2 linked regions of the Metallumcola ferriviriculae genome follow. The protein of the gene in region 1 interacts with the protein of each later gene in a pairwise test. Links are inferred from orthologs where the notes say so. Each region holds a gene or a part of one and is shown on either strand. Other genes may lie near its edges.

Region 1 (16,484 bases):
GAGGATTGATGGCGCTCGGCTTGGTGATATTGGTAGCATTGGTTTTGAGGCTTGATTACCCTGGCCTCCGCTCTGTGCAACGTCAGGCAGTAATGATGCTTACTTCCCGGGAAGCTGATTGGACGCCGATGCTAAACAAGTGGGCGCGGGAAGGTATCTGGCAGGATAGTTTTGACAAACAGGTATTTCAGCAGACCTATCAAGAAACAATGCTGCTGCCTGTATCCGGTAAAGTCCACAAGATGTACCAATCGGAACAGCATCCTGGTGTAGATATAGTTACTGAGGAGGGCACCTTGGTTAAGGCGGCACTGTCCGGTGAAATTATTCCCTTTAGCAACGGGCCGTCGGATAATGCTGTTGCCGTAAGACATTCCAGCGACAGGGTTACAATTTATGCAGGATTACAAAATGTAACGGTAGATGTAGGCCAAATGGTTCCCCAGGGTAAGGTGCTGGGAGTGGCAAAGAACATGGTGCATTTTGAGATGCGAATAAAGAATGTCCCTACAGATCCTCTGCCATATTTGTCTGTCAGCGATACACTTTAGAATCAGAACTATTATGAACAATAACTTGACAAAATGGTGCCAGGCACCATTTTGTCAAGTTATTGTTTTTTAAACCAGTCGAAAAAGAATAAGTTCCGGGGCGGCTTAAATGTAACTACGGTCAAGGGAAGTTTTCATTTAATACCAAAGGCAAAAAGGAAAATACTGCCTCATTGTAGAAAAATAACAAATACAGGGCATATTAGAAAGGAATAAGGGTATCATTTACCATAAAATACGCAAGAATGGATATTTCCAAACCGGGAGGATGTTATGCGACAGTATATCCAGGAAAAAATCTTGCCTCATGTTTTAAAGCCCACACGGTATTTGGGTAATGAATGGAATGTTGTGAAGAAAGAGTGGGAGGAAGCCAAAGTCACTATGGCCTTCGCCTTTCCCGACGTTTACGAAATTGGGATGTCCCATTTAGGGCTGCATATTTTATATGGATTAGTGAACAATAGGTCGGAATTCCTGATGGAAAGGGTATTTGCACCTTGGGTGGATATGGAAGAGCAACTACGCAGGCATAAAATTCCACTTTTTACATTGGAATCTTACAGAGCGCTGGGCGATTTTCATGTGCTTGGATTTACCTTGCAGTATGAGATGAGTTATACCAATATTCTTAATATGTTGGATTTAGCTGGTATTCCATTGAAAAGTGCTGACCGCCAAGAAGGGCCATTGGTAATTGGCGGCGGCCCTTGCGCCCTTAATCCCGAACCGTTAGCGCCGTTTTTTGACTGCTTTTTACTGGGTGATAGTGAAGAAATGCTTCTTCAACTGCTTGAAATTACGGCAAGGCATCTAAATGAAGACGGTAAGTTTGACAGGGAGGCATTATTGGGTGAATTGTCGCTGGTTTCGGGTATTTATGTTCCTGGGTTTTACCAGCTTCGATATAAGCCGGATGGAACTATCGGTTCGGTTGATCCGGCGAAGGAAGAGGTGCCGCCGCGGGTGCAGCGCCGGATAGTGCAAAATCTTGATGAGGCTTATTTTCCCACTAAACCGTTAGTGCCTTATATGGAAATAGTCCATGACCGGATGATGCTTGAAGTAATGCGCGGTTGTACTCGGGGATGTCGTTTTTGTCAGGCGGGCATGGTCTATCGGCCGGTTCGGGAACGAAAAAAGGATACCTTGCTTAAGCAGGCAGAAGAGTTGGTGCAAAATACAGGTCACGAAGAAATTTCTTTAACTTCGCTAAGCACGGCAGACTACTCTTGTGTGCAGCCGTTGACCAAGGAACTTCTTAATCGTTATCAGGACGGAGGGATAAATGTAGCCTTGCCATCACTACGGGTAGACGCATTTTCTGTGGACCTGGCGGCGGAGATACAGAGAGTACGTAAGAGTGGATTGACATTTGCCCCGGAAGCGGGCAGCCAAAGAATGCGCAATGTAATCAATAAGAATGTTACTGAGGAGGATTTGCTCGGTGCAGTAACTGCAGCTTTTCGAGCAGGATGGACTAACATCAAACTTTATTTTATGTTAGGTTTGCCCGGCGAGACCAATGACGATCTGGCGGCCATTGCGGATTTAGCAAAAAAGGTTCTTGATATAGGTAGGCAGGAACTGATGGCCCAGCGCGGCAGGCCCAATATTACTGTCAGCGTATCTTCCTTTGTTCCTAAGGGTCATACCCCGTTTCAATTTGAAGGGCAGAACCCCGTGGAAGAACTGCGAGCTAAGCAGCAATTTTTACGGGGGCAGCTAAAAGGACGGGGTTTGAAATTTAAGTGGCACGAAGCTAAACTTAGCTTTTTGGAAGCAGTATTCGCCCGGGGAGGCAGAAAACTGGCACCGGTATTAGAGAATGCATGGAAATCGGGATGTCGTTTTGACAGCTGGGATGAACATTTTGACTATGCTAAATGGCAAACGGCTTTTGAAAATGCTGCAATTGACCCCGAGTTTTATGCAAATAGACCCTTTGACTACCAAGAGGTGCTACCATGGGATCATTTGGACGCCGGTGTAAGCAAGGCATATCTGATTAGGGAACACAAACGGGCAATGGAAGAAGCTCTGACCCATGATTGTCGTTGGGATGAGTGCACCGGATGCAGCATATGCGATCGTTTTCAGGTAGAAAACCGTTTGTGGGGTGATGAGATTAATGTTGATTAGGATGGAATTCGCTAAAGGGGCACCTTTAAAATTTTTGTCGCACTTGGATTTAATGCGTACTTTTCAAAGAATTTTTCGACGGGCAGCTCTGCCCTTGGCTTATTCCCAGGGATTTAACCCTCACCCCAAGATAGCTTTCTCACCGGCACTGCCGGTGGGTGCTGCAAGCCAGTGTGAATATTTAGATGTAGAGTTGGATGCCCAGATGAGTGGGGATGAAATTCTCACTAGAATGAACAGACAGCTTCCTGAAGGGTTGGAAATAAAAAAAATAAAAGAAGTGTCCCAACCTGCGGATGCTTTAAATGCGATAATTAACCGTGCAGAATATACCGTATATTTTCAGACCAAGCTGTCGGAAGCGGAAGTCGCTCAATACTTGGAGGAACTATTAAAAAGAGAGGAAATTATTATAGAAAAACGTAGTAAAAAGGGAATTAAGAAAAAAAATATCCGGCCCGGTATTTATAAATTAAACTGCCAACAGGAAACTGCAGGAATGTGCATTGATATGGTGGTTCAGACAGGCAGTGACGGTAATGTTCGGCCGGAACAGATTTTAGATTTTCTCAGAAATGAATGCAACCTAGCTATCACGGAAGCTCGGATTACACGGACTGGACTCTATGTGTATGCCGACGGACACTATAAGACGCCGTTGGAAGTGGTTGCCTAAGGAGTGGGAAAAAGGTGTATAAGGAAATAATCGTCCATGTGGATGACCAGGAAACCACTGTGGCGGTATTGGAAGATCAGCGTTTGGCTGAAGTCTACCTGGAACGGTCTCTCAATCAGCGCTTGGTGGGGAACATTTTTAAAGGCAAGGTGGAAAATGTACTGCCTGGTATGCAGGCGGCTTTTGTTGATATTGGCTTAGAAAAGAATGCATTTCTTTATGTTGAGGATGCCATATCAGGCCAGCAGCATCAAGCAGCTGGCGGCAATGCAGGAAAATTGAGCATAAATGATGTTGTTAAACAGGGCCAGGAGATTATTGTGCAGATAGTGAAAGAACCTATCGGCACCAAAGGAGCTCGGGTTACTCGAAATATTACTCTGCCCGGACGCAATTTGGTGTTGATGCCTAATGTCAGCTATATTGGTATTTCCCGGCGGATTGAAGAAGAAGAGGAACGGGAACGACTGCGGCAGTTATCGGAGAAGGTCAAACCTGCTGATATGGGTTTAATCGTGCGTACTGTAGCTGACGGAATCCGGGAAAGTGAAATGGCAGAAGATATAGACAACCTGGTACATCTCTGGAAACATATTAATAATAGAAACAGCAGACAGTCCGCCCCCAGTTTGCTCCATAAAGATTTAGAGTTAATTCAACGAATTCTAAGAGATCTATTTACTCAGGATGTAGAACGGCTATTAGTTAATTCTCAGTTGACCTATGAGAAAGTGATAGAAGCACTAAGTTTAATTGCGCCTTCCTTAAAAAACAAAGTTTCCTTGTTACGTGAGGAAAACCTGCTTGATAAATTTAGCATCAGGCAGCAGTTGGCCCATGCACTGGAAAGGAAAGTCTGGCTCAAATGCGGCGGACACCTCGTCATTGATCAGATGGAAGCTTTGACGGCAGTGGATGTGAATACAGGTAAGTTCGTAGGCAGTAAGAACTTGGAAGAGACGGTGCTTAAGACTAACCTTGATGCGGCAGTGGAGATCGCACGGCAAATTCGTTTACGCAATATTGGTGGAATAATAATTATTGATTTTATTGATATGATTGCCGGTGAGCATCAGGAACAGGTCTTGACTGCCCTATCTGAGGAACTCAAGTACGATAAAACCCGGACAAATGTTTTGGGTCTCACCCAGTTGGGTTTGGTGGAATTGACTCGCAAGAAGGTTAGGCAGAGTCTGCGCAGTATTATGCAGAAGGACTGCCCATATTGCATGGGTACCGGCCGGGTTTTATCCGAGGATACAGTTAGCTTCCGGGTACATAGGGATATCCTGGAAGAAGCGGAAAAGACTCCGGCGCCGGCGATTTCTGCTAGAGTCAATCCGCTGGTGGCGGCACATTTGATTGGTACCGGTGGCAGCGGTCTTAGGGCTTTGGAACAGGAAACAGGCAAACAAATTCTTATTCAGGGCCAAAAGGAATTACACATAGAAGATGCGGAAATTCGTACCGTTTATGATAAGGCGGAAATAGAAAGGCTGACCGTGCCGGTGCATGTGGGAGAAGAATTTAGGGTTAAGGTGGAAGAACCCCATGCTGCTAACCCTTATGACGGTATTGGCAGGGTACAGGGATTTGTTTTGGATATAGAGGGTGGCGGAGCTTTGGTAGGTCAACAGGCAATAGTAGAAATAACTAAAGTATTTCGCACTTATGCCAGAGCCAAAATTCTCGGCAGCTGAAAACTTTTGTTTTGCGAAACTAATGTTTCTCCGGATGCTTGACAATAACGGGGTGCTTTGTTAGAATAAGTGGTTGTAAGTGCGTTTTAAAACCGCTCGGTTGAGGTTTATAAAAATCACATTTTCTGATGTGTGCCTTAAAAATCGGCGAGTCTTTGGCGAGGAGGTGCAAGACTTATGTATGCTATTATTGAAACTGGCGGCAAGCAGTACCGGGTTAGCGAAGGTGATACAATATTTGTGGAAAAGCTGGATGCACAGGAAGGCGATGTAGTTACCATTGACCGGGTGCTTGGCGTGAAGAAAGATAATGACTTTGTTGCGGGTAGTCCGGTAGTAGACAATGCTAAGGTTACCCTGAAAGTGGAAAAACAGGGTAGGGCCAAGAAAATTATTGTCTACAAATATAAAGCAAAAAAAAATTATCGCCGGAAGCAGGGCCATCGTCAGCCATTTACTAAGGCCAAGGTGGAAAAAATCGAGGCGTAATCGATGATTAAAATTCGCTTTTACTTAAATCGGGATGAGTATATCGATTCTTTTACCGTTAAAGGGCATTCGCGGTTTGATGAACACGGTAGGGACATTGTTTGTGCTGCCGTTTCTGTTCTTGCTCAAAGTGTGGTGATTGGTCTGGAAGAACATATGGGTCTTACCCTGCAGGTAAAGCAGCAGCCGGGAGATCTAAGTTGTAAACTGACGGACCCGTTGAATCATGCTCGACAAAGTGAGGCTGAAGCGATTTTACGTACTTGTTATTTAGGGATGCTGGCTATACAGGAAAGCTATCCAGATTATGTAGACATTCAAGTAATCAGGAGTTAGGAGGTGGCATTGATGAGAAAAATAGATCTGCAGCTCTTTGCTCATAAAAAAGGTGTTGGTAGTTCCCGGAATGGTCGGGACAGTGAATCAAAAAGACTGGGTGTTAAGCGCGGTGATGGACAACTGGTTAAGGCAGGTAACATTATTGTTCGTCAGCGGGGTACTAAAATTCACCCGGGCTTAAATGTGGGAATTGGTAAAGACGATACTCTTTTCGCCCTTGCCGATGGTTTTGTTAAATTTGAAACCAAGGGTAAGAGCAAGAAACAGGTAAGTATTGTCATCGAAGCGGTAAGCTAAGACTGCGAGCCCCCTGGTTAAAACCGGGGGGTCTTTTGTATTAAGTGCTAAGAGAGGAGGGGGTACGGTTGGAAGAATTGTTTGGACAAAGCTTGACGCTGCTGCGCGGTCAAAAGCATGATTTTTTAAACCACCTCCAGGTGATTTCAGGGCTGATACAACTGGGGAAAAGTGACCAAGCACTAAATTATATAAAAACGAGTATTACGGAAATAAATCGGGATGGGTCGGTTGCTAAACTGGCGGACAGTCGTATGGCACTATTTATGGTATTGCTTCAAAGGGAGGCAAAGGATAAAGGAGTCCCGTTGGATATTAAGGTAGCGGAGAGTGGAGCGCATTTGATACCTACTGCAACAAGTGCAGGTGCCGTACGCGCTCTGGCCGGGGAAATTATTGCTACTTTATCAACGTCCGCCGGTAAGGGAAACACCGTTTCTGCATACATAAGCATAGCTGGGCAGGATAAAAACATGACGATGGAATTAATAATCCATCCTGTTTGGGACTTGCCGGATGATACCCAGGAAAAATTACATAACTGCGGTTGTCGGGTGAGGCAGATGGGGAATACTATTAAACTGATAATCCCTTGCATTGAAACCAAAACGGAATAAAAAACTTGAGAGCCTATGTTATCTTGGAATTGACTGCGCACTTAGCGTGGATATAATAAAAATCAGGAAGTGAGACGATGTTTTACGACCGGGCGAAAATTTATGTAAAAGGTGGAGACGGGGGTAACGGGGTGGTCTCTTTTCGGCGGGAAAAGTATGTTCCCGAAGGAGGGCCCAATGGCGGTGACGGCGGCCATGGTGGTAATGTGATCTTCCAGGTAGACTCCGGCTTACGTACATTGGTGGATTTCCGTTATAGCAAACATTATAAAGCAGACCGGGGTCAGCATGGCCAGGGTAAAAATATGCATGGTAGAGGCGCTAAAGATATGGTAGTAAATGTACCTCCCGGTACTGTTATCAAGGATGAAGAAACAGGGCAGGTTATGGGTGACCTAGTGGAATCGGGGCAATCAATGGTGGTGGCCCAGGGTGGACGAGGCGGTCGGGGTAACGCCCGGTTTGTTAGTTCTAAGAATAGAGTACCTACTTTTGCAGAAAAAGGAGAGCCGGGAGAAGAACGACAGCTGATACTGGAATTAAAGTTATTGGCCGATGTGGGCTTGATTGGTTTTCCTAATGTAGGTAAATCTACGATGATATCCCGTATATCTGCTGCCAAACCGAAAATTGCCGATTATCCGTTTACTACATTGGTACCTAATTTGGGTGTGGTCAGATTAGATGAAGGAAGAAGCTTTGTAGTAGCTGATATTCCGGGGTTAGTTGAAGGGGCCCATGAGGGAACCGGCTTGGGACACCGGTTTTTACGACATGTGGAGCGCACACGACTCCTTCTTCATGTATTAGACGGAGCCCAGACTGAGGGCCGGGACATCATAGAGGATTACCAAATTATTAATCGGGAACTGGCTCATTATAATGAAGCACTATCCCGTCGCCACCAGATTGTGGTGGTAAATAAGATGGATATTCCTGGGTCGGAAGAAAATATTCATAGATTAAAGGATTGCTTAGAGCCGGATATTCCCATAGTGGCGGTATCTGCGGTGACCGGTGACGGAATCGATAAATTGCTCCTATTAACTGCTGAATTGCTGGAAAAAATTGAGGCAGAACCCATGGAAACCTTAGAAACAGAAGAAGTAAGAATAGTTGAAGGTCCGACCGGCCAACGGTTTACCATTGATTTTATTGATGGTGTTTGGGTAGTAGGGGGCAATGAGATTGAAAAGCATCTGGCAATGACCGATTTCAATAATGAAGATTCGGTAAAGCGCCTGCAGCACATCATGCGTGTGATGGGGGTGGAGGGTGCTTTGAGGAAAAAAGGTGCAGCGTCTGGTGAAGAAGTTAGAATTAAGGATATAGAATTTGAATTTATGGACTAAGATAACGCTGTCTCGATGCGTAGAACAAAAAAAGAAATCAATTGGCAGGCAGCGTTTGCCTGCTTTTCTTTTTGCTTTAAAGTATCGGAGGATTTTGCCCGGTGGAGGTGCGCCCTTTCTTGGAAAACAGCACAAATTGGGCAATGGCACCTTTAACCAAATTATGTTATAATAGCTTCAATCTTGCTCTAGGGATGATGATTATGCGCGAAAAATTTACTGATATCAATCGTTTAGTAATAAAAGTAGGGACCAGGGTACTTACCCACGAAACTGGCAAACTAAACTTACATCGTATTGAAAGCTTAGTTCGGGAAGTTGCGGACCTGACTAATAGCGGCCGGGAAGTGATACTAGTCAGTTCCGGGGCTGTTGGTGCTGGAATGGGTAAATTGGGGCTGAATGAAAAGCCCAAAACCATTCCAGAGAAACAGGCCGCCGCTGCGGTAGGTCAGGGTCTGATGATGCATATTTATGAAAAACTCTTTGCCGAATATGGGCTGGTGGTTGCTCAGGTATTGCTTACTCGAGAGGATGTGGCTGACCGGCGCCGTTATTTAAATGCCCGTAACGCCTTATTCAGACTGCTGCAGTTTGGGGTAGTCCCTATCGTAAATGAGAACGATACTATTGCCATAGAGGAGATCCGTTTGGGGGATAATGATACCCTATCTGCGATGGTAGCCGGCTTAGCGGATGCAGGGCTATTGATAATCCTATCTGACATTGAAGGGCTCTATACGTCTAACCCAAGGGAAAACAGTGCAGCTCAGTTAATATCCGAAGTAGAGGAAATAACACCGGAAATAGAGATATTGGCCGGTGGTGCAGGCACTAAAATGGGCACAGGAGGAATGGTGACAAAAATACAAGCAGCGCGAATTGCTGCCAGCTTTGGCATTCCCATGGTTATAACCCATGGGAAAAAAACCGGTGCCTTGCGTCGGGTGGTAGCCGGGGATCCATGCGGCACTTTATTTCTTCCAGGGGAGCACAAACCGGCGGCTAAGAAGCGATGGATTGCCTTTGGTTCGAATATAAAGGGGAGCATTACTGTTGACCAAGGAGCTTATGAGGCTGTTATTAAACATGGCAGGAGCCTGCTTCCGATTGGGGTGGTGGATGCCCAGGGAGAATTTCACACGGGAAACGTTATCAGCATCTTGTCTCCTCAAGGCGATGAATTTGCTCGAGGGATTACAAACTATCACCTGGAAGAATTGATTAAAATTAAAGGGAAAAACAGCAGCGATATCGAAAATATATTGGGTTATAAGGACTTTGACGAGGTTATTCACCGGGACAATTTGGCGGTGCGTGTCTGATCCTATAGTGACTAAAACTGCTGTTTATTGAAAATGGAGGTAGTCCGATGGTTAAGGAAGTTATTTTAGGAAAAGGAAAGTTGGCCCAGGAAGCTGCCAAGCAGTTGGCCGTAATTGATACAAATGTCAAAAATGAGGCCTTAAAAAAAATGGCAGGCGCCCTGGTACAAAAATCTAATGAAATACTTGAAGCCAATCAAAAGGATATGGAACAGGGTAAGAAGAACGGTTTGCCTGATGCGCTGTTGGATAGACTGTTACTGACTGAGGATAGATTAGAAGATATGGCGGAAGGACTGCGGGCGCTGATTTCCTTGCCCGATCCTATCGGTAAGGTCGATAATATGTGGAAGCAGCCCAATGGTTTGGAAATCGCGCAAGTAAAGGTGCCGCTGGGAGTTATCGGCATTATTTATGAAAGTCGCCCCAATGTTACCGTTGATGCCGCCGGGTTATGTCTTAAAACCGGCAATGCCGTACTGCTGCGTGGAGGTTCTGAGGCATTTCATTCTAACCAGGCTCTTGCCTGGGTAATTGCTCATGCCGCGGAAACAGCAGGAATTCCTGCCGGGGCTATCCAGTTGGTGGAAACTACGGACAGGGAAGCAGTGCAGGTAATGTTGACCATGAATCAATATTTGGATGTATTAATACCCAGAGGCGGAGCCGGGCTAATACAGCATGTATTAAACAACGCTACAGTTCCGGTAATAGAAACCGGTGTAGGTAACTGTCATACATTCATCGACTGCGATGCCAACCTTGACATGGCCGTTGATATCGCCGTAAACGCCAAGGTGCACCGTCCCGGCGTCTGTAATGCCATGGAGAATTTACTTGTCCATGAAGAAGTCGCGGCGCAGTTCCTGCCTCGTATGCAGGAGCGTATGAACCAACACGGCGTAGTGTTGCGCGGTTGTACCAAAACCAGAGAAATACTGGCAGACATAGAAGATGCAGTGGAAGAAGATTGGCATACGGAATATCTGGATTTGGTGCTGGCAGTGAAAGTAGTAGGCAATTTAGATGAAGCCATAGACCATATCTACCGCTACGGTACGAAACATTCTGAAGCTATCGTAACAGAAAACTATAGCACTGCGCGCAAATTCACACACATAGTGGATGCAGCAGCAGTTTATGTTAATGCCTCTACCCGATTTACTGATGGGTTTCAGTTTGGTTTTGGTGCCGAGATCGGTATCAGTACCCAAAAACTGCATGCTCGCGGACCCATGGGACCTGAACAACTAACAACATTTAAATATATTGTGCAAGGGGACGGACAAATTCGCAGCTAATACACCCCCTTTATTTCTAGGATTGATGTGTCGGAAGCAATGTCAAGACTAGAGACTGCAGCATATTTTGAATTGAACGGGGGAGGTTCTATGTCGGAAACCAAGGGTATAAAACGCGTAGGCATTATGGGGGGAACCTTTGACCCCATTCACTATGGGCATTTGGTGACTGCCGAAGAGACTCGCGGCAGGTTTAATCTGGATAAGGTCATATTTGTGCCGTCAGGAAAGCCTCCCCACAAAAAGGGCTATACGGTTACCGATGCCCGGCACCGTTATTTGATGACCCTGTTAGCGGTTGCAACAAATCGCTTTTTCGAAGTGTCCCGCATTGAAATCGACCGTCAAGGTTATTCCTATACGGTGGATACGGTGAATCAATTTTACCAGCAACTGCCTGAGGGTACCGAAATCTACTTTATTACCGGTGCGGATGCTATTATGGAGATTCTTACCTGGAAAAATATTGAAGAGCTCCTGGGCCGCACTAGGTTCATCGCCGCCACTCGGCCTGGAATAGAATTGGAACATATGAAATTGGTACTTAAGGAACTGCCTTTTTCTGCGATGGAAATGATTTACCCCCAGGAAGTTCCGGCCATGGCAATATCGTCAACTGATATTCGTATGCGAGTGAGAGAAAAGAGATCAATTAAGTATCTGCTGCCGGAGGCGGTCGAGCATTATATCTATAAAAATCGTTTGTATCATGATGAATAACTTGACAAAATGGTGCCTGGCACCATTTTGTCAAGTTATTGACTGTTATTGTCAAATAAAGTGAGGGTCACAAAGCTTGGATGATAAGGTTAACCAATGGCTAAGACTATATAGAAACGAGGCTCGGCGCCGTCATGCTGCTGCTGTGGCGGATACGGCCCAGGAATTAGCGACTGCACACGGTGTAGACCCCATAAAGGCGCATACTGCCGGAATTTTACATGATTTGGCCAGGGATATCAATACCGAGGAACTGGTGCAGCGAGCGACACAATGGTCAATAAAGGTGGGTCACTGGGAGAAAATGAATCCGGTGGTGCTGCACGCACCGGTAGGCGCGGCCATGGCTAACAGGGAGTTAGGTGTACAGGACGAAGAAATATTGGCTGCAATATCAGCGCATACTCTGGGGGTACCGGGGATGTCTTTGTTATCTAAGGTTCTGTACCTAGCAGATGTAATTGAACCCGGGCGAAGTTTTCCCGGACTGGATGACATCCGCGTTTTAGCCCGGAAAAATCTTAATGGTGCTTTGTTGGCTGCTATGGATAGCAGTATCACGTATCTTTTGGACCGACGAAGGGTGATACACCCACAAACACTTGAAGCACGAAATTCGGTATTAATCAGCATACAATTAGAGGAGGAGATGTTTTGAAGGATAGCCGCTCTTTGGCCAAAGAGATAGCCATTGCAGCTAGTGAAAAAAAAGGAAGAAACATTGTCCTTTTGAACTTGCAAGAAGTCTCATTAATTGCCGACTATTTTGTCATTGTCAGTGCCGGTTCCAGTACTCAAGTTAAGGCTATTGCGGATAGCATCTTAAAGAAGTTAAGGGAAGAAGATATTGTGCCCCGAAGCCGTGAAGGATATCAGGAGGCTCAGTGGATACTGCTTGATTACGGTGGAGTGGTGACCCATATATTTCAAGAGGAACAGCGTCAGTTCTATGATTTGGAGCGACTCTGGGGGGACGCTGAGTCGGAGCAATTTCAAGGAAGTTAGCAATTGGGTTTGGTTTTAGCCAGGAAGGAGATTAGTAATGGAAGAACGTTATAATTTCAAGGATATTGAGCCAAAATGGCAACAGGATTGGAAAGCTAATTCATTATTTTCGGTAACAGAAGATCAAAAGGACCAGGAAAATAAATACTACTGTCTGGAAATGTTTCCTTACCCTTCAGGTAATTTGCATATGGGTCATGTGCGTAACTATTCCATTGGCGATGTCGTTGCACGCTTCAAGACAATGACCGGCAAAAACGTACTGCATCCCATGGGTTGGGATGCATTTGGCCTGCCTGCGGAAAATGCCGCCATTAAGCATGGTGTGCATCCTTCTAAATGGACCACTGAGAATATCGCCAACATGCGCAGCCAGCTGCAGTCTATGGGGCTAAGTTACGATTGGGATCGAGAGGTTGCCACCTGTTATCCTGATTATTATCATTTTACTCAATGGATGTTTCTTCATCTATATAATAAAGAACTGGCTTATAAAAAGCATGCAGCTGTAAACTGGTGTCCGTCCTGTGCGACTGTGCTGGCTAATGAACAGGTGGTAAACGGTGCCTGTGAACGCTGTGAAACTACAGTTGAGAAAAAGGACCTGGATCAATGGTTTTTCAAAATTACCCAGTATGCGGATAGGCTCCTTGAAGATTTGGATAAACTTCCCGGCTGGCCGGATAAAGTAAAAACCATGCAGCATAATTGGATTGGTAAGAGCACGGGTGCGGAAATAGTATTTAAAGCGGAAAAAACCGGCGATGAAATTAAGGTATTCACCACCCGTCATGATACGGTATTTGGTGTCACATATATGGTGCTTGCGCCGGAACATCCTTTAGTGAAAAAACTAACTATCGGAACAGAATATGAAAAACAGGTTACTGAGTTTACAGCAAAGGTTACTGCGATGGATAACTTTACCCGAACAGCTACCGATATGGAAAAGGAAGGTGTCTTTACCGGCGCCTTTGCCATCAACCCGTTAAGCGGTGAAAAAATTCCCATTTGGATTGCCAACTATGTCCTGATGGATTACGGAACCGGGGCAGTGATGGGCGTTCCTGCCCATGACCAGCGGGACCTGGACTTTGCACGGAAATATCAACTGTCTGTTCGTATTGTTATTAACCCCGAAGGGGAGGAATTGCCTGACGGCAGTGAGCTTACCAAGGCGTATGCGGCAGCAGGAAATTTGGTTAATTCCGAGCAGTTTAACGGGCTGCCCCATACTGAGGCCCAGGAAAAAATAGCATCATATCTTGAAGCAAAAGGCATTGGCAGCAAACAGGTGAATTTCCGCCTGCGGGACTGGCTCATTTCCCGGCAAAGATATTGGGGAGCGCCAATTCCTATTCTCTATTGTGACGAATGTGGGACAGTACCAGTTCCGGAGAAAGATTTACCGGTACTGCTGCCTACCGATGTAGAATTCAGACCTAATGGGGAACCACCGTTAAATACTTCAGCGGAGTTCCTGCACACTACCTGCCCCGAATGCGGCGGCAAGGCTAGGCGGGAGACTGATACCATGGATACCTTCGTCTGTTCGTCGTGGTACTTCCTGCGTTTTACAGACCCGAAGAACAGCGAAGTACCTTTTGCCACTGATAAGGCAAATTACTGGATGAATGTGGACCAATATATTGGCGGGGTTGAACACGCAATTTTACACCTGATGTACGCCAGATTTTTTACTAAAGTTCTTTATGACTCTAAACTGGTAGCTTATGATGAACCTTTTGCCAATCTGCTCACGCAGGGCATGGTACTGAAGGATGGCACCAAGATGTCTAAGTCCAAGGGAAATGTGGTCAGTCCCGAAGAAATTATTGAACGTTACGGTGCGGATACGGCGCGCTTATTCATCCTCTTTGCCGCTCCACCGGAAAGAGATTTAGAATGGAGTGACCAGGGGGTAGAGGGATGCTACCGTTTCCTAAACCGGGTGTGGCGCCTCGTATATTCCTATCATGGGCAGATGGATGGTCTAGATGGCGGTGTGGCCATTAACAGCGGTGCAGATAAGGAACTATGGCGACTACTGCATGCTACCATTAAAAAGGCCACCGAGGATATTGGGGAGCGCTTTAACTTCAATACTGCTATCAGTGCCATTATGGAATTGGTAAATGGTACTTATAATTATCGGGAACAAGTAAAGGATGAGGAGAATTCAGCGCTGCTAAAAGCAGTGTTAACTCAACTTGTGGTAATGCTGGCTCCTTTTGCACCTCATGCAACCGAAGAACTATGGCGGTCCTTGGGCAATAAAGAAAGCATACATGCCCAGCCATGGCCGGAATATGATCCTGAGGCATTGGTACGGGATGAGGTCAATATTGTGGTACAGATAAACGGCAAAGTACGTGACCGGGTTGATATAGCAACTGATCTTGACCGCGAGGGCATGATTGAGGCAGTGATGCAGTTGGATAGGGTTCAAAAATGGCTGGAAGGAAAGCAAATTATCAAGACCATTGCCGTACCAAACAAACTGGTTAATATAGTGGTGAAATAGATAGTTCACCTAGATATCAAGTTTAAAATAAGTAATTGGCCCGGGCTTACCCCGGGTTTTTTTATTCCCTAAAAAAGGAAAATATCAATTCGGGTGGAATAATCAGGTAATGGAGGGACGGACATGGATGATAAACGTTTGCGGTATATATTGATATTATTACTGTTGGCTTTATTGGTTGGCGGCGGGATAAAGATGCTGAATGCTGATGACCAACCGGTACTGATAAGTGACCAATCGGTTGAAGATCAAGCAGGAGTGGCTGGAGTAGGTACGGCAGACGACAACCAGGAAGGAAAGGTGGCAGTGTATATTACCGGTGCGGTAAAGAAGCCTGATGTTTACTTTATGGCTGCCGATGCTCGGGTGCAGGATGCTGTTGACCTGGCCGGGCCGCAGCCGGCAGCGGACCTGAGTAAGCTGTCTTTGGCGCGGCACTTGCTGGACGGTGAAACTATTGATGTACCCCGTATTGGCGATATTTCGGTTTCCGGCCAAACTACCGAAGTTGGTCAAGAGGAAACTACTGGTAAGATTAATATTAACAGTGCCAATCAAACGCTGTTGGAAACACTACCCGGTATCGGGCCGGCTTATGCAGGGAGGATTATTGAGTATCGACAGGGACATGGCGGCTTTAAGTCCCTGGAAGAATTGAAGCAGGTATCCGGAATTGGCGATAAACGTTTTGAGCAGCTGAAAGACCTGATTACCCTCTGATGGTTTAATGTGATGCGGCGGGGAGGAGAACTGGTGAATATGGCGGAGCGACCGTTGGCTGCAGCTGTGATTTTTATGTGCGTGGGGATTTTCCTCGCCGCTAAGAGCGGTGCTGCCCTATGGATGCTGATTGGTGCGGCGGTGTTTTTAAGTATTTTATTAGCTAAAGGCACAAGAGAATGGTTGACCCGGGCAGCTATCCTGCTGGGGTTTCTTATTGTGGGCGCAATTTGGTCAAAAGCTGCTTTATTATCTACCGGATATATTGGGGGATTGGCCGGCGAGGAAGTGACAGTTACCGGTAAAATTATCTCCGTTCAAGAATATTCCCAACGCCGGGAGATGGTGCTGCGGGTCTCTAAAGTGGCTCAAGGTTCCCGATTATTCGGTGTAAATGAGAAAGTATTATCGGTACAGTATGATACGCAAAATGATTGGCTGCCTGGTGACGAAGTAAAGCTAAAGGGGATAGTCAACCCTCCCTCTGCCGGCGGCAACTTGGGTGAATTCAACTATCGCGATTACCTGAAACGCCAGGGGATTACCGCCCGCTTGACAGTTGCAGACGCCCAACTGCTTCAAAGCGGCGGATGGACGCCGCTGCGCTTTTCTGCTTACGTCAGAAGGGCCACGGTCCAGCGGATATTTACGGTACTACCTGAAGAACAAGCTGCGGTTTTAGTGGGTATGCTGCTGGGAGAAAAGCAGTATTTACCTGAGGATGAT
Region 2 (16,253 bases), 2.3 Mb from region 1 along the record:
CAGTGATATTATCGGTCTTGAATACCATAATTCCCGAAGCTTGCAGTCCTGCCGCCACAGCATTTGCTAACATCTGAAAGTAAGGGAGATCTGAGCCGGTAGACAAATACAGCGCATCAGTATCCGAGTGCCACAAACCAGCTAAGGCCCTTCCCAGGGCCACGCCCTGCTCCGGTGTCCCCAAGTCACTCCTGGTCACGGGATTCCCCCACACCATATTTACACTTATCGTTTGTTCTTCCATCACTTCCTTGCCCGGCCAAATCAGCACCCCGGGTTTCACTGTGCTTCTAGCACCCACCCGGGCCTCATTACCTACCGCAGCTCCTTCAAAAACCCTGGCACCGGGCATTATTTCCGCGCCCCTGCCTATAACTGCCCCACGAATGGCAGCCCCCCCCTTGACCACTGTTTCCGGCCAGATTATTGAGTGTTTCACGGATGCGCTGCCATCGATGTTGGTGCGGCTGCCAATCACCGTCAAAGGTCCGATCTCAGCACCGGCGGAGATAAACACATCATCACCAATAACCACTGGGGGTATTAATTTGGCTTGGGGGTCAATGCGGCTATTTCTTCCCATAATTACCCCAGGAGACTGCTGGCTACCCTTGCCTATTGCCCACTTGGTATCGCCTGATAATAAGCGATATTGGGCTTCCCGATACTGATTTAAATCGCCAATATCACACCAATAGCCGTCTAGGCTAAAGCCGTACATACCCAAACCGTTTTCCAACAACATGGGAAACAAGTCCTTACTAAAATCAAAGAATTTTTCTTTTGGTATGTAACTCAATACTTCCGGTTCTAAAATATAAATACCTGTATTGATATTATCACTAAAGACATCACTCCAGCCGGGCTTTTCATAAAATTTTCTTACACGCCCTTTATTATCCGTAATTACGACCCCATACTCCAGGGGAACTGATACTCGAGTTAATACAAGTGTGGCCAATGCTTTCTTCTCTCGGTGAAATCTTATGGCCGGCCGCAGGTCAAAGTCTGTCAGAGCGTCACCACTGATTACAACAAATGTATCCTGCAAAAAATCTTCAGCGTTTTTCACACTTCCTGCCGTACCAAGGGGAGTTTCCTCAACAAAATAATGCATGTTTAATCCTAGTCCATCACCGCTGCCATAATAGTATCTAATCTTATCGGGCAGGTATTGTAAAGTCACTCCCACGTCTTTAATACCCAGCTCCCTCAACAAATCCAGCGCGTAACTCATTACCGGCCGGTTGACCAGGGGGACCAAAGGCTTGGGTAAGTCACAGGTCAGCGGTCTTAATCGGCTGCCCGCCCCTCCGGCCATAACTATTCCCTGCAATTATCCTTCCCCCTTTCGAAAATTTAGACGTTGTGCCATCAAGGAACTGCGCAATTGATAAGCACCTGCTTTATCAGTATCTCCGTCCGGAAGATGTGCTGCTATCTTTGATGGAAGTCTATCATTCTGGACACTCAAAATCTGCCGGTAGACAGCCGCTGTATCTCGGGCAATTACCCGCCAATCATATCTTTCCCGGATTAGTCGGGATGCATTGTCAACTAATTTTTCGGCCAAGTCCCGATTATTTAGCAGCATAACTATATTTGCGGCCAAAGAATCTGGATTACCCGGCAGCGCCTTGAGGCCATTGACGCCGTGGATGACAATCTCGCCAAGCCCGCCTGTATCACTTACCACCACCGGAGTCTCCCCAGCCATTCCTTCCAAAGCGACGATGCCAAAAGGCTCGTAAAGACTGGGAAAGACCGCAGCTGCCGCTTGACGGTAAAAACGGTTACGGGTTTCGTCATCAATAAAACCGGGAAAATCCACTTTATCTGCTAGGCCCATTTGATAAGCACGAGACACCAATTCATCCCGCATGGGCCCTTTACCAGCTATAACCAGCCGTGCACCAGGAACTTCCGTTAATATTTGGGGCATAGCCTCCAACAAAATTTGCGAGCCCTTCTCTCGTACTAGACGCCCCACAAAAAAGATTAAGGCTTCGTCAGTATTTGTCACATCTCCCTGTGCGGTAAGTTGAAATCCCGTCGCGTCAATACCGTTAGGAATAATATTAATCTTATCCTCGGGCAGCTGGAATTGGTTTTTCACTTCATGGAACATATGATTACTGCAGACAATTACCCGCCATGCTTCATAAGTCAGCCACCATTCCACGCTATTGATGTAATGCTGCAAATCATTATGTAATCCCTGATTTCTACCCGCTTCAGTGGCATGAATCGTTGCCACCAACGGTAAACTTTTGACCACTTTAACCATTCTTGCGGCATAGGCTACCAGCCAGTCATGCGCATGAATAATGGAGTAACTTCGCTGGCCCGCTAAGTCAATAGCTTTCTCAGCCAGCGCCATATTTAACTGCATCACCCAGGTGGCAAAATCCGGCATCCGAATCGGATATTCAGTTGCTCTATAGATGGTAACGCGGCCGTCCTGTTCTTTAGCAGGTGCTTTTCCGTTTCCGATAGTAACTATGTCAATATCTATATCTTGGCTAAGGAATTTACTTAGGCAGTAGACATGGTTGCCCAAGCCTCCCACACTCACCGGCGGATATTCCCAAGTCAGCATCAATACTCTCACGCATTCTCAGCCCCTAGTCAGAATTACTCCCTTACAGTTAAAAAAAGGCCCCTCATGTGAAATAAAGGGCCCTTACCAGCCCTACGGCAGGTCACCGCGATGTATCTCAACACTCCAATCCAGTCCCTTGTTATTATCCCAGTTATTATTTTCGTCACGAAAGCAAAAATTAAGACGGCTGGGATCACTTAGTTGTAAATTTTTAACCCAGCCACGGTCAGTTCGCTCCATCCTCATATCAGTGACCTTCTGCCAGGAGTCACTTTTACCATAACCACAGTGCAAAAACATTTGGTTGGCTCTGTCTGACATGGTGCCGTAGTATAATACCGTCACCTCATCCCCAGAAGTAACCGGGATTGGGTCAACCGCCACACCATCAGGGTTATTTGCCTGCCGCATTGATTTAAGTTTCATTTCCTTGTCGCCATAGCGCGAATCCTTATTACCGCTCATTATTTGCCCTCCTTGCATTTTTGTCTTTAATATTATGAGGCAATAGCGGTATTTCTATGTAAATAAAAAACATCACGCTGGGAAAAATGATAATGATAACTAACCAAAATGAGGTGACTAGCTTTGGAATCTAAAACTACTGATTGGAGTACTGCCTTTAAATACGGCGCGTACATCATCGGTTTGATTGCTGTGCTCTATTTCCTGGCAAAGTATATTGTACCTTTGATGTGGCATTTGGCAGGATGAGGAATAACTTGACAAAAAGGTGCCTGACACCATTTTGTCAAGTTATTGAAAATAATGAAAGGACAGGATCTAAACCCTGCCCTAACCCTTATGTTCTTATTTAGTGTGTCTGGATTTTTCTGTTGGTATTACCTATAGGGCTTTTTTCTCTAGATGTGCTACATAATCCTCATAAATATAGACCACTTCTTTGTCAAACAAGGAACGCTTCAGGTCCACAGCGGCCGCCCGCACCCGTGCCAATATCTCGGCAGCCTCTTGTTCATCCAACTGAATGCCATATTCGCGGAACTTAGCGATAATGGACTTACCTCCGGAGTGTTTGCCAATGACAATCTGGCGCTCCAGACCTACTTCTTCGGGAGTGAATACCTCGTAGGTGAGCGGATTTTTCATAGCACCGTCGACATGAATTCCGGATTCATGGGCAAACATATTGGTGCCTACAATGGCTTTCCAAGCAGGTAATTCCCGACCGGAAGCCCTAGATACATACTCAGCCAGCTCCCGGAAACGATGGGTGTTAAATTCTAAATCTGTGTCATCAAGATATTTTAGAGCCATCACTACTTCCTCCATTGCCGCATTACCTGCACGCTCACCCAAACCAACAACCGTCACGCCTGCATGAGTAGCACCGGCCTGGATGCCGGCAAAAGTGTTTGCGGTAGCCATACCGAAGTCGTTATGCATGTGCATCTCCAGGTCTATTTGTACTTGCTCAATAATATGCTTAACTCGCTGATAAGTTTCAAACGGTGTCATGATACCTACTGTATCACAATAGCGCAGTCTATCAGCACCGGCTTCTTTTGCCTCCCTAGCGAAACGCAGCAAAAAATCCATGTTGCTTCGAGAAGCATCTTCAGCGTTCACTGACACATATAATCCCTTTTTCTTGGCAAATTCCGTCGCTGCCACCATGCTTTTTAGTACAGCTTCTTTGGTGCTTTGTAGTTTATGCTGAATATGAATGTCTGATGTAGAGATAGATACGGCGACAGCATCTACACCACAATCCACCGAATGTTTAACATCAGTAACTACAGCCCGATTCCAGCCCATGATACTTGCATCGAGACCCAACCCAACTATCTTTTTAATAACGTCCTTTTCATCGCCGCCCATCACCGGAATACCGGCCTCAATCTGATGTACTCCAATTTCATCCATCAGCTTGGCAATGCGCAGTTTTTCTTTGTTGGCAAACACCACTCCTGCAGTCTGTTCCCCATCACGAAGCGTTGTATCAACTATTACAACATGTTTACGTTCCATTATTTTCTACCTCCTTAATTATTTTTATATTTATACACAGATAACTTGTGCCTGCAAATCGTAAAAGCTCTCTTTTAAGTAATCGCTAATTTGGAAAAACATAAAAAAACACCTCCGCACGGAAAGGAAGTCTCCTTTAACCGGCAGCAATGTCTTCACTGGACAAAACCTGGATAAAATTTTCCGGCTTAACCGCGGATTGCCTCCTAAAAGGTGGAACTTCCTCCTGCTCTATTTTAATACTATTCAGCATGCCTTTTAAAAATTCCTGCTAATTAGGCCAAATTTAATTAAATTTTTCTACCTGCCATAATTCCAAATAAACTATCCTTGGAATCTTGTCACATCGTTGTATATCTCACTTTTTCTTATCATATCTAAAAAAACTTATAACCAGGTTGCATCATTTTAACATAATTTTACATATTTTCTTTAAGCGAAGTACCGTTTTTAGCCATTAAAAAACGCCGGTTTTCACCGGCGTTACCATCAGTTTATCTTTTTAAAGTTTCTTTTGCAGTAGTTCATTAACCAATTTGGGATTTGCCTTACCTCTGGTGGCCTTCATTACCTGCCCCACCATAAAACCTGCTGCCTGTTTCTTTCCACCACGATAATCCGCCACACTTTGGGGGTTATCTGTTATGACCTTTTCAACTATTTTCTCCAGTTCACTCTGGTCACTGATTTGTTCTAAACCCTTTGCCGCTACGATTTCCGCTGCACTCTTACCGGTGTTAAACATTTCTTCAAATACCTGTTTGGCTATTGTACCGCTGATTGTGCCTTTATCCATTAATTTCAACAGTTCAGCCATTTCTTTAGGCTCAACGGGCGCCTCGGCTGGTTCCATATTACTGTTATTTAGTAAGCGCAATAGCTCACCCATAATCCAATTACTCACCTTTTTGGCATCAGGGTAGTATTCCAAGCAGCGGTCTAAGTAATCAGCCAAGTCCTTTGAACCGGTTATTACCGCTGCGTCATACTCAGGCAGCCCCAATTCGTTCACTAGGCGTTGCTTCCGGTCGTCGGGAAGTTCCGGTAGTGTGGCACGGATGCGCTCTACCCATTGTTTATCGATTACCAGCGGTACAAGGTCCGGCTCAGGGAAGTAACGGTAGTCATGGGCTTCCTCTTTACTGCGCAAGCTGACAGAAATACCTTTATTTTCATCCCAGGAGCGAGTCTCCTGCACCACTTTTTCACCATCTTCAATCAGTTCAATTTGTCTGGCTATCTCATATTCAATTGCTTTTTGCAATGCCTTGAAAGAGTTCATGTTTTTTAATTCTGCTTTTGTGCCCAGCTTCTCAGTACCTTTGGGCCGAACAGAAATATTTGCGTCGCAGCGTAAAGACCCCTCCTGCATCTTACAGTCGGATACTTCTGTATACTGCAAGATGGCTTTTACCTTTTCCAAATAAGCTTTTGCCTCTTCGGCGGAACGCATATCCGGCTCTGATACAATCTCCACTAGTGGTACGCCGGTACGATTATAGTCAACTAGAGAAGAATTGGACTCCACAATAGCGGTTCCCTGATGCACCAGCTTTCCGGCATCTTCTTCCATATGTAGACGGGTAATACCAATACGTTTAGTCTTCCCATCCACCTCTATATCCAGGTAACCATGTTCGCAGATAGGTAAATCGTATTGGCTTACCTGATAAGCTTTCGGTAGATCAGGATAGAAATAGTTTTTACGGTCAAATTTGCTATACTCTGCTATCTGGCAATTTAAAGCCAGTCCCGCTTTGAGAGCATAATCTACTACTTCTTTATTCAATACCGGCAGCACCCCGGGTAAGCCAAGACACACCGGGCAAACATGGGTGTTAGGATCACCACCAAATTCAGTGGAACAAGCGCAGAATATCTTAGAATTGGTTTTAAGCTCAGCATGTACCTCCAAACCGATTACTGCTTCATACTCTATAATCATTTATTCCACCTCCAGCTGTGGCCGCTGCTGATGATAAGGCGTACTTTGTTCGTAGTTATACGCTAGCTTTAATACTGTGGACTCATCAAATGGCTTGCCGATAATCTGCATCCCTACCGGCATCCCTTGGTCAAATCCGCAGGGAATGGAAATGGCCGGCAGTCCTGCCATATTCACCGGAATGGTAAACAAGTCAGATAGGTACATGGAAAGCGGATCATCGGATTTCTCACCAATTTTAAAAGCAACCGTAGGCGATGTAGGTGCCACAATGGCATCATACCGTTCGAATGCCCGGTCAAAATCATGGCGAATTAAGGTGCGCACCCTTAACGCCTTTAGATAATACGCGTCATAATATCCAGAACTCAATGCATAGGTTCCCAGCATTATTCTGCGTTTTACTTCGGTACCAAATCCTTCACTACGTGTCTTCTTAAACATTGAGATGACGTCTTCAGCTTCCTCCGCCCGATAACCATAGCGCACTCCGTCGTACCTGGCAAGATTCGAGCTCGCTTCCGCCGTCGCCACCAGATAGTAGGCAGGTAAAGCATACTCCGTATGGGGTAAAGACATCTCCTCGCAAACCGCACCCAAGCTTTCCAATTGCTTGATGGCTGCATCCACAGCCGCTTTAACTCCTTGCTCCAAACCCGAAGCAAAATATTCTTTCGGGATACCCAAACGCATCCCTTTAATGTCTTGTTTAAGCGACTGTCTATAATCGGGAACTTCAACAGCCGCCGAAGTAGAGTCTTTCTCATCATGTCCGGCAATCGCTTGCAGTACCATGGCAGAGTCCTCTACATTCTTTGTTACGGGACCAATTTGGTCTAAGGATGACGCAAAGGCAATAAGCCCATAGCGGGATACCCTTCCATAAGTGGGTTTCAATCCTACAACTCCGCAGAAGGAAGCCGGTTGGCGGATGGAGCCACCTGTATCACTTCCTAAGGTAAATAATGCTTCGTCTGCCGCAACGGAAGCTGTAGCCCCACCGCTGGAACCACCTGGTGCCCGAGCCAAATCCCAGGGATTACGCACCGGGTAGTAAGCTGAGTTTTCGTTGGAAGAGCCCATAGCGAATTCATCCATGTTCAGTTTTCCGAGCAGCACAGTCCCTTCCCGGTCTAACTTTTCGGCAACTGTGGCACTGTACGGTGGTATAAAGTTATGCAAAATCTTTGATGCACAGGTAGTTTTTATCCCTTCGGTACACATATTATCCTTAAGCGCCATGGGGATTCCGGTCAGCGGCTTTAATTCCTCGCCGGCGGCAATTCTCTTATCTACCTCATTAGCTTTTTCCAAGGCTTCCTCACCGGTGACAGTTAGAAAGGCCTGAACTTTAGGATCTACCTTCTTAACATTGGCCAACATAGCTTCAGTCAGTTCCAAGGCGCTGATTTCTTTTGCTTTCAGTTTATCATGCAGTTGATGTATAGTTAGTGTATGAATTGACATTGTTACCCCCCCTTATCAACAAACCAAGATAGTGCCGGATTGCGTCGTTGCCCGACGCCTACAGACGCTTAGAAACATTAAACTATCTTAGGAACCTTGAACATACCGTCTTCTTTATCCGGGGCATTTTTCAAGGCCGTCTTGTTATCAAAATACTTCCGGGTAATATCTTCACGCATAACATTATCTATCCCCAGCACATGGGCAGTAGGTTCTACACCACTGATGTCAAGCTGATTTAACTTGTCCATATAGCCTAAGATATCATTTAACTGTTTAGTGAATTCCTCTACTTCCTCGGCAGAAAACTCTAACCGAGCCAGCATGGCCACGTGTTCTACATCTTTCCCGCTAACATTACTCACTGTTACACCTCCAATAATATGTATCTTTTACTCTTAAAAGAAATTATTAGAACTCTCATTTAAAACTGAGCTAATTATAGCAAATATTGTCTTAATATGGCAAACTGCGCCAATAACTTGACAAAAAGGTGCCTGGCACCATTTTGTCAAGTTATTCCGTTCAGTGTTTTTAGCAAATCTTCAACTTGCAATACCGGCACGCCCAAAGTTCGGGCTTTTTCTGCTTTTAAACCTGGATCTTCGCCGGCTAGTACATAATCGGTTTTGCGGCTAACTGCGGCGGCAGCTTTTCCGCCACGGGATTCTATTAGGTCCTGGACGTCTTTTCGGCTGTAGCCGGGAATGCTGCCTGTGATAACGAAGGTCAATCCTTCAAGCTCTCCCCCTTGTGTACCTTGGTCAGCCTGGGTATTTACCCCGGCGGTTTTTAGTCGTCCAATAACGTCTTGGTTTCTCTCTTCTTGGAAAAAATCGACAATGCTTTCTGCCATTTTCGGGCCGATATCGCTAACGGCGGTGAGTTCCTCTACCCCGGCCTGAGCCAAATTGTCCAGCGAATGGAATTGTTTGGACAATACCTTTGCAGCACCCAGTCCCACATGCCGGATGCCCAAAGCAAATATTAATTGATGTAGTGGGTTATCCTTACTTTTTTCAATAGCATCAAGGAGGTTTTGGGCTGATTTGTTTCCTACGCGTTGAAGCTCCAGCAGTTCTTCCAGCCTAAGATAATATAGGTCGGCAATGTTCTTTATCAGACCGGCATCAAGGAGCTGTTCCACCATCTTCGATCCTAACCCTTCAATGTCCATGGCATTACGAGAGGTGAAGTGAATTATTCCTTCCCTGACCTGAGCACCACAGGCCAAACCTCCCTGACAGCGAATCGCCGCTTCATTATCCGCCCGTTTTAAGTGCGCGCCACATTCAGGGCAGTACTGGGGAAACTTAAATTCACCCTCACTTCCTTTTCGCCTCTCAGGTAATACCTGTACTACTTCGGGAATTATATCCCCGGCTTTCCTCACTATTACCGCGTCACCAATGCGAATATCCTTATCACGAATAAAGTCTTCATTATGAAGGGTTGCCTTGGTAACGGTAGTGCCTGCCAATTGTACCGGCGCCAGTAAGGCAGTGGGTGTCACCACCCCGGTGCGGCCTATTCTCAGAAAAACATCCTGTACCATACTTTCCTTCTGTTCAGCAGGGAACTTGTAGGCAATTGCCCAACGTGGATTTTTAGCGGTACGCCCTATTGCTTCATGAAGCTCTAACTGATTAACCTTTACCACCAAACCATCAATATCATATGGAAGCTGCTCCCGCTTCTCTGTCCATTCCAGACAGTAACGGTAGACCTCTTCAATAGTGTGACAGAGTTTATGATGGGAATTAACAACAAAACCTAATTCCTGCAAGAGAGCAAGTGCCTGGTCATGGGTAGTCAGTTCTTCCCCGTCCACTGCTAAAATGTCGTAGACAAATACCTGCAGATTTCGCTGAGCAGCCACCTTGGGGTCCAGCTGCCTTAAGGACCCGGCGGCTGCATTACGGGGATTGGCGAATAACGCCTCATCTGCCTCCTGCCGCTTTTTGTTAAGCTTGATAAATGCCGGTCTGGGCATATATGCTTCGCCACGAACCAATAAGCGCTGCACCTGCCGTCGCAATTTCAGCGGTACAGACTGTATTGTCTTGATGTTGGCCGTAATATCTTCCCCTATTTCGCCATCGCCTCTGGTAGCACCGACAACTAATCTGCCATCATCATAAGTGAGGGCCACAGAGAGACCGTCAATTTTAAGCTCTACTATATACGTAACAGCTTCTCCGGCTAACTTCTCTACTCGCCGGTGCCATTGGTACAATTCCTCTTCCCCAAAGGCATTGTCTAAGCTAAGCAAAGGTATTGGATGATTTACCGTGGTAAATCCTTCCCTAGGAGCGCCCCCAACTCGCTGGGTGGGCGAATGCGGGTCCTGGGACTCGGGATGTTCTTCCTCTAATTGCTGCAGTTCCCTCAGTTTGTCATCATATTCTCGGTCCGTAATTGTCGGTTGGTCCAATACATAGTATTGGTAATTATGATCCTCCAACTCATCACGTAATTGCTTAATTTTATTTTCTATGCTTGCACTACTCAAAGTGACAACCCCTTTCATGCATTCGATACCTAGAAAAAGGCATCCCTTCCATTCACTTACTGACCTTACGTAGCGGTGCATAGGCCAGAGCCAGTACTTTAATGCCCTGGTCAGGAAAAGCAACCGTAACCTTGACATCACTGCCGCTGCCTACCACCTTTACCACCGAACCCTCACCAAACTTGACGTGGTAAACTTTATCACCCAGGTTGAATATCTGTCGGCCCTCACTGTCAGCTTCACTTTGTGTCACATTATTATTTGCCGCCGCAATCTTTGGAGCTGCATCGCCACCGAAAAACTGATGTGGTATTTCATTTAGAAACCGCGATGGGCTGTTATATTGGGTATTGCCATACATATGGCGTCTCCAGGCGTAGGTTAGGTAAAGCTGCTGCTGGGCCCGGGTCATACCCACATAGCAAATGCGTCTTTCTTCTTCCATCTGCTCCGCTTCAAGCAGCGACCGATTACTGGGAAACACTCCATCTTCCAGCCCAACTAAAAATACCACCGGAAACTCCAAACCCTTGGCAGTGTGTAAAGTCATCATGGGCACCTTATCCTCGCCCTCATAATTATCTATATCGCTCACCAAAGAAACCTCCGCTAAAAATCCTTCCAAGTCTTTTTCTTCGCTGTTACGGTCATATTCCTGGGTAACAGTGATAAATTCACGGATGTTCTCCCGCCGGGTCTGCCCTTCAGGGGTCTTGTCCTGTTCCATCTGTTCCCAATAGCCGCTTTCCTGAAGTATCGTTTCTACTAGTTGGGTAACGGGAAGCTTCACCTTGGCATCCATCAGCTTCTTTAGCAAAACGGCAAAACCATTTACGGCGTTTTGGGCTCGCCCCCCCAGATCAACAGTTTTAATGTCCGTCAATATCAACTGGGCCACAGACTGATTCTGGTTAGCTGCAGCTGCAGCTAACTTTTCCCAAGTAGCCTGCCCAACACCTCGCCGTGGTTCATTGATTGCCCGGGCCAGGCTGATATCATCCGCCGGGTTAGCCAGCACCCGCAGGTAAGCTAAAATATTTTTTATCTCTTTGCGATCATAAAATCGCACCCCCCCCAGTACCTCGTAAGGAATATTACCCTTAAGGAGCCAATCTTCTAAAGCCCTCGACTGCGCGTGTACCCGATAGAGGATGGCACAATCCCCCAATTTAAAACCCTCTTGGTGTAGACGAAAAATTTCTTCCGCCACAAACCGTGCTTCAGCCCGCTCGTCCTCACCCTGGTACTTGATGATTTTCCGGCCCTCTTCATTTTCTGTCCAAAGATTCTTAGGCTTCCGGCCCATATTTTGCTTAATAACTTCGTTCGCAGCCCCGAGAATATTGCGGGTGGACCGATAGTTTTGTTCCAAACGAATTACCTTTGCACTGCTATAATCATGTTCAAAATCAAGGATATTCTGGATATCCGCACCCCGCCAGCCGTAGATTGACTGGTCCGGGTCTCCCACAACACAGATATTTTCGTGTTGCTGAGCCAGGAGTTTAACCAGTATGTACTGGGCATGGTTTGTATCCTGATACTCATCTACTAAAATGTATTGAAACCGATTTTGATAATATGCAAGTACTTCCGGCTTACGGCTAAACATCAGTACAGTCTGCATAATTAAATCATCAAAATCCATGGCATTATACTTAAATAACTTTTCCTGGTATAAAGTATAAACCTTGGCCACCTGCTCATCAAAAAAGTCATCAGCCTTCTGCCTAAACTTCTCCGGAGTATATAGCTGGTTTTTGGCATTAGATATTTTAGCCGCTATTACTCGAGGAGTATAACGTTTTTCATCCAGCCCCAGTTCCTTGACACAGCTTCCAAGTAATGTCCGCTGATCCGCAGCATCATAGATGACAAAGTTTCGGCCATAAGGCAGGTGGTCCGTTTCCCGGCGTAAAATACGCACGCAAGCCGAATGGAAGGTACTGACCCACATACCGGACACCGGATAAGAGAGCAGTTTTTCCAAACGCTCTTTCATCTCATTTGCCGCCTTATTGGTAAAGGTGATTGCCAATATCCTCCCGGGGTCTACATCCATTTCGTCTAATAAATACGCAATACGGTGCGTGATAACCCGAGTCTTACCCGAACCAGCACCGGCAATTATCAAAAGCGGACCTGATACTGAGGTTACCGCTTCTTTTTGTTCAGTGTTTAAATGCTCTAATAAACGGCTCAAAACTTTTCCCCCTTATTTACTACTATTCCCCTATTATTTCGAAACAGTCACAATCGTTTCCTGCCGCTTAAAGAAGAAAAGCTGCTTCATTTCTTAAAATCCAGACGGGGCTAAATACCCCCACCCTCGTAAAGGGTCAAATTCTTAACTAAACCCTTATTACAACAGGAGCTCCGTTTACTTGACTAAGAAAAAGTATTCCCCGGAATGGGGAATACTTCACTTATTATAGTATCGGTTTTTCGGCCTTCCTACCTTCCCATAATCTGCTTGGACCAATATATCCCCCCGGTCCACAAGATACATTAAATATCTGTGCACCGTAGGATACGCCAAACAAACCCCATCAGTTATTTCCTCAATTGAGGCACCGTTACTGCAGGTCTTAAGATAATCCACAACCAGCTTCAATGTAGCTTTACTAATTCCCTTAACAGTATAAACATCATCATCTTCCACTTGTCCCTGGGTACTTTTAAGGATACTTAGATGCACCTTTAACCTGCTGATAAGATCAGGCGCCTTGATCGGCTTTAAAGCAAAATCGCTGGCCCCGGCATCGAGGAATGTATCGGCAACCTGCTGCCGTTCATCCACAGTTAAGACAATTATAGGCACCTCCGTGGATAATTTGCGCAGCGCCTTAACGGTAGCCAGTCCGTCTAATTCAGGCATATGGTAATCCACTAATACCAAATCCGGCCGTTCTTTTTTAAACAGCTTCAGGCCCATGTTGCCGTTAACCGCCTCACAAGTATTCCAACCGGAAAGAGAACATATCTCCTTAAGGGTATAGCGAATGTCTTCCTCGTCATCGATAATCAAAATCTTAGTCATGCCCATCACCCCTGCCATCGGGAATTGTAATCCGTACCACAGTGCCCTTATCCGGTTGACTGTCAATCTCTATACTACCGCCATGGTTCTCTACCACTTTACGAACAAATGTCAGCCCCAGACCGGATGAATTTCGCGAACTGTAGCCGGGCTGCCAAATCATATCAAGCTCTTTCTCCGACATGCCATCACCGTTATCCTTGATGCTGAATTCCACCCCACCGTTATTTCTTACCGCTAAGATATCCACTCTGCCGGCAACATTCTGACGGGTGGCCCTGACGGCATTATCAATCACGTTAACCAATGCCCTAGCCAATCGTACTTTATTAACGCTAATTTTAGGCATATCCTGCCCCACATCAAAGTGAAAGCGCTGCTCCAATTCTTCAGGGATAATCTGTGCCCGGACATAGTTTATCAATGAATGTATAGTAATGGGTTCCCGTACATCCTCATATAATATTTCCGAAATCATTCCATTCATGTTTTCGGCAGCTATTTCAATCCTACCGGCATATTCTGCCTGTTTATCATTGGCTGCGGTCATTTCTATCAATGAATTCAGCCCCCTGATAGTGGTTAGGGGCGTTTTTAAATCATGTACCAAGGCATGCATTTCTTGGAGTACCCTCGCTTCAGCAGCAGCCAGCTGTACCCGCTGCATTTGATTTTCCCTCTTTTTACGTTCATTAATCTGTTGAATTATTTTTTGATAATTGTCAATCAGTCCTGTAGTTACTATGGCGATAGTTATCAGCGGTAGAAAGAAGGCAACACTGACAAAGTTCAACGTACTCTCAGCATTTAAAAACTGTCCCGCCAACTTAATCCCTGTCGACAATTCCCCCGCTCCAAAGCCAACGGGCGTTAGCACCGGGGCAATAGCTAACCAATAAGAACCCAATAAAAGCTGACCAATGATAATCACCTTATGCCAAAATTTTAGCACTCCACGGCCCCATAGCAGAAATAGACCTGAAGCACCAAGAAAAACTGCCAGAGGCACACCCCATTCCCACTGCCCCTGCTCCAGCAAATACAGTAAAGTAAAGGTTAGAGAAATAATGCTCCCGGCTACCAGTATGGCCATTGGTTTCTGCTTGCTGTCTACGCCTTCAACAGCCCTAAAAGCACCTACATACACAGGCAGAGCACGCAGAGCATTAAGCCCCACCATGAAAGATGCAGCTATAATTAGACGTCCGCTGTCTCCCCTAGTGATGCTTTCATCTAGTTTGGTAAGTACCTGCCAATAGGGCTGCTCCAGGAAGCGCTGCAGCAGGATGGCAAACCCCGCAATCAAAATACCTTGAATTAGTTTGTCCCTATCCACCAATGTGGTCACAATAATCACGCCCCGCTAACGGAAAATAGAGTTTATCGGGGTTTTGGCCCTGTCAAAGTCCTTCACCACGGTAATGGGCACTCCCCCAGCGGCAGCTAACCTGCTAAAAAAATTATCATGGTTTGCATCGCCAATAATTAAATAGTAGTCTATGAATGGGGCAATGGCCTTGGCTATTTCATCCGTCCCCTGATACCGCCGCTGCCTGCTCATGCTTACTACCACAACCGCCATGCCCCTTTTTTGAGCATCAGCGGCCAAAGAAACCAGCCGTTCTTTTTCTTCCGGCAGAGTGACACCCAATCGGTCCATACCACGGTGGGACATTCCTAAGCTAATGATAATGCAGTCATAGCGGTCACTTAAGTCCTGACCTCGCACCTTACGCCAAAATCGGTTGCTAATATAAAGTTTTGAAGCCAGTTCGGAAATGATTAAACCTTCGGATCCCTGCCCCGCCGGGGTAATAATTGCCCTCTCGTGTGCAATTGGCTGGGGCAAATGCGGCATCAAAAAAGGCTTTTCGACAGATTTACCGCAACCGCTTATGAGCAGAGCCATAATAAGTAGTATCATAAAAGTAGTTTTTCTCATTTTTATCCCTCGCACTTGTACCACTTATTCGCCATTAAATCACTAAAGTCCTACAAATATTTATACCCAGCTTCCTTTTCTTTAACAAGGCACCTCGTAAAACACGAAAAGCGATTTCGTTGCCACCCATAATTTCCAGTCCTGAAAATACCCATTTTCATTTAATTGATGGTGCCGCACCAGCGGCATGGAAGTCTATACATTAAAAAAGCTAACGCCGGTGGTGTAAGACATCACCGGCGTTAACTTATTGGCGCACTTCTTATATTTTAAAGATTACATTCTCTCTTGGACTACTTTGATTGTTTTTTCCCTTAACGTCTCCGCCTCAGAGATAAGCATTTCCTTCTCTTTCACGGCCTTAGCAGTATAATCCTGGTCTTTTATACCAGGGAGATTAATATCCACACTTAACAATACACTTTTCAATGCTGCCTCACCTACATAGGCAGCTACCCCGACATCACTGATAGCGCCCTTATTGCCAATGGGGGAAAGTTTGTCAGCCAGTTTTAGTGCTTCCAGGCAGGTCTTAGCGATTTCCAATGGCGTATCCGTGGCATAAATATATGCCTTTTGCATTTCTGCAGAGCGAATTTTTTTCTCTTCATCGTTTCCCTTAGGCATTTTCAAGACCCGCATGAATTCGCCGAAGGCGGCAATGTCCTTGGTAACAAGTTCTTCAAGTTTTTCCAGCAATTGATAGGTTTCATCCTTGATTTCCTTAACCTCATCTTGAACGTCGGCGTACTT

Evidence for each region.
Region 2: the proteins of leuS (region 1) and ligA interact in binary tests that used the Escherichia coli proteins (3 or more experiments, as listed by UniProt). The link is inferred for Metallumcola ferriviriculae from one-to-one orthologs.

Annotation. Positions count from the first base shown.
Region 1 is NZ_CP121694.1:1,044,416-1,060,899, forward strand. Bases 12,176-15,294 are described here. They hold leuS (leucine--tRNA ligase), read left to right. Parts: upstream 12,176-12,551; coding sequence 12,552-15,038; downstream 15,039-15,294. Other genes in these bases: rsfS (ribosome silencing factor), read left to right, coding at 12,176-12,514; MFMK1_RS05345 (ComEA family DNA-binding protein), read left to right, coding at 15,162-15,294. Outside these bases: MFMK1_RS05270 (murein hydrolase activator EnvC family protein), read left to right, coding at 1-551; MFMK1_RS05275 (TIGR03960 family B12-binding radical SAM protein), read left to right, coding at 825-2,693; MFMK1_RS05280 (TIGR03936 family radical SAM-associated protein), read left to right, coding at 2,683-3,369; MFMK1_RS05285 (Rne/Rng family ribonuclease), read left to right, coding at 3,384-5,069; rplU (50S ribosomal protein L21), read left to right, coding at 5,247-5,558; MFMK1_RS05295 (ribosomal-processing cysteine protease Prp), read left to right, coding at 5,562-5,894; rpmA (50S ribosomal protein L27), read left to right, coding at 5,907-6,194; MFMK1_RS05305 (Spo0B domain-containing protein), read left to right, coding at 6,263-6,811; GTPase ObgE, read left to right, coding at 6,889-8,163; proB (glutamate 5-kinase), read left to right, coding at 8,361-9,488; MFMK1_RS05320 (glutamate-5-semialdehyde dehydrogenase), read left to right, coding at 9,536-10,789; nadD (nicotinate-nucleotide adenylyltransferase), read left to right, coding at 10,880-11,509; bis(5'-nucleosyl)-tetraphosphatase (symmetrical) YqeK, read left to right, coding at 11,586-12,167; more of rsfS, read left to right, coding at 12,164-12,175; more of MFMK1_RS05345, read left to right, coding at 15,295-15,758; MFMK1_RS05350 (DNA internalization-related competence protein ComEC/Rec2), read left to right, coding at 15,798-16,484.
Region 2 is NZ_CP121694.1:3,385,058-3,401,310, forward strand. The notes cover bases 8,019-10,906. They hold ligA (NAD-dependent DNA ligase LigA), read right to left. Parts: upstream 10,519-10,906; coding sequence 8,518-10,518; downstream 8,019-8,517. Other genes in these bases: gatC (Asp-tRNA(Asn)/Glu-tRNA(Gln) amidotransferase subunit GatC), read right to left, coding at 8,084-8,371; pcrA (DNA helicase PcrA), read right to left, coding at 10,571-10,906. In the rest of the region: MFMK1_RS16720 (sugar phosphate nucleotidyltransferase), read right to left, coding at 1-1,336; MFMK1_RS16725 (glycosyltransferase family 4 protein), read right to left, coding at 1,337-2,611; MFMK1_RS16730 (carbohydrate-binding protein), read right to left, coding at 2,693-3,067; MFMK1_RS16735 (hypothetical protein), read left to right, coding at 3,191-3,316; nifV (homocitrate synthase), read right to left, coding at 3,449-4,594; Asp-tRNA(Asn)/Glu-tRNA(Gln) amidotransferase subunit GatB, read right to left, coding at 5,097-6,539; Asp-tRNA(Asn)/Glu-tRNA(Gln) amidotransferase subunit GatA, read right to left, coding at 6,540-8,006; more of pcrA, read right to left, coding at 10,907-12,721; MFMK1_RS16770 (response regulator), read right to left, coding at 12,941-13,558; MFMK1_RS16775 (sensor histidine kinase), read right to left, coding at 13,551-14,906; MFMK1_RS16780 (DUF6305 family protein), read right to left, coding at 14,922-15,500; MFMK1_RS16785 (cyclodeaminase/cyclohydrolase family protein), read right to left, coding at 15,777-16,253. UniProt on the Escherichia coli protein: DNA ligase that catalyzes the formation of phosphodiester linkages between 5'-phosphoryl and 3'-hydroxyl groups in double-stranded DNA using NAD as a coenzyme and as the energy source for the reaction.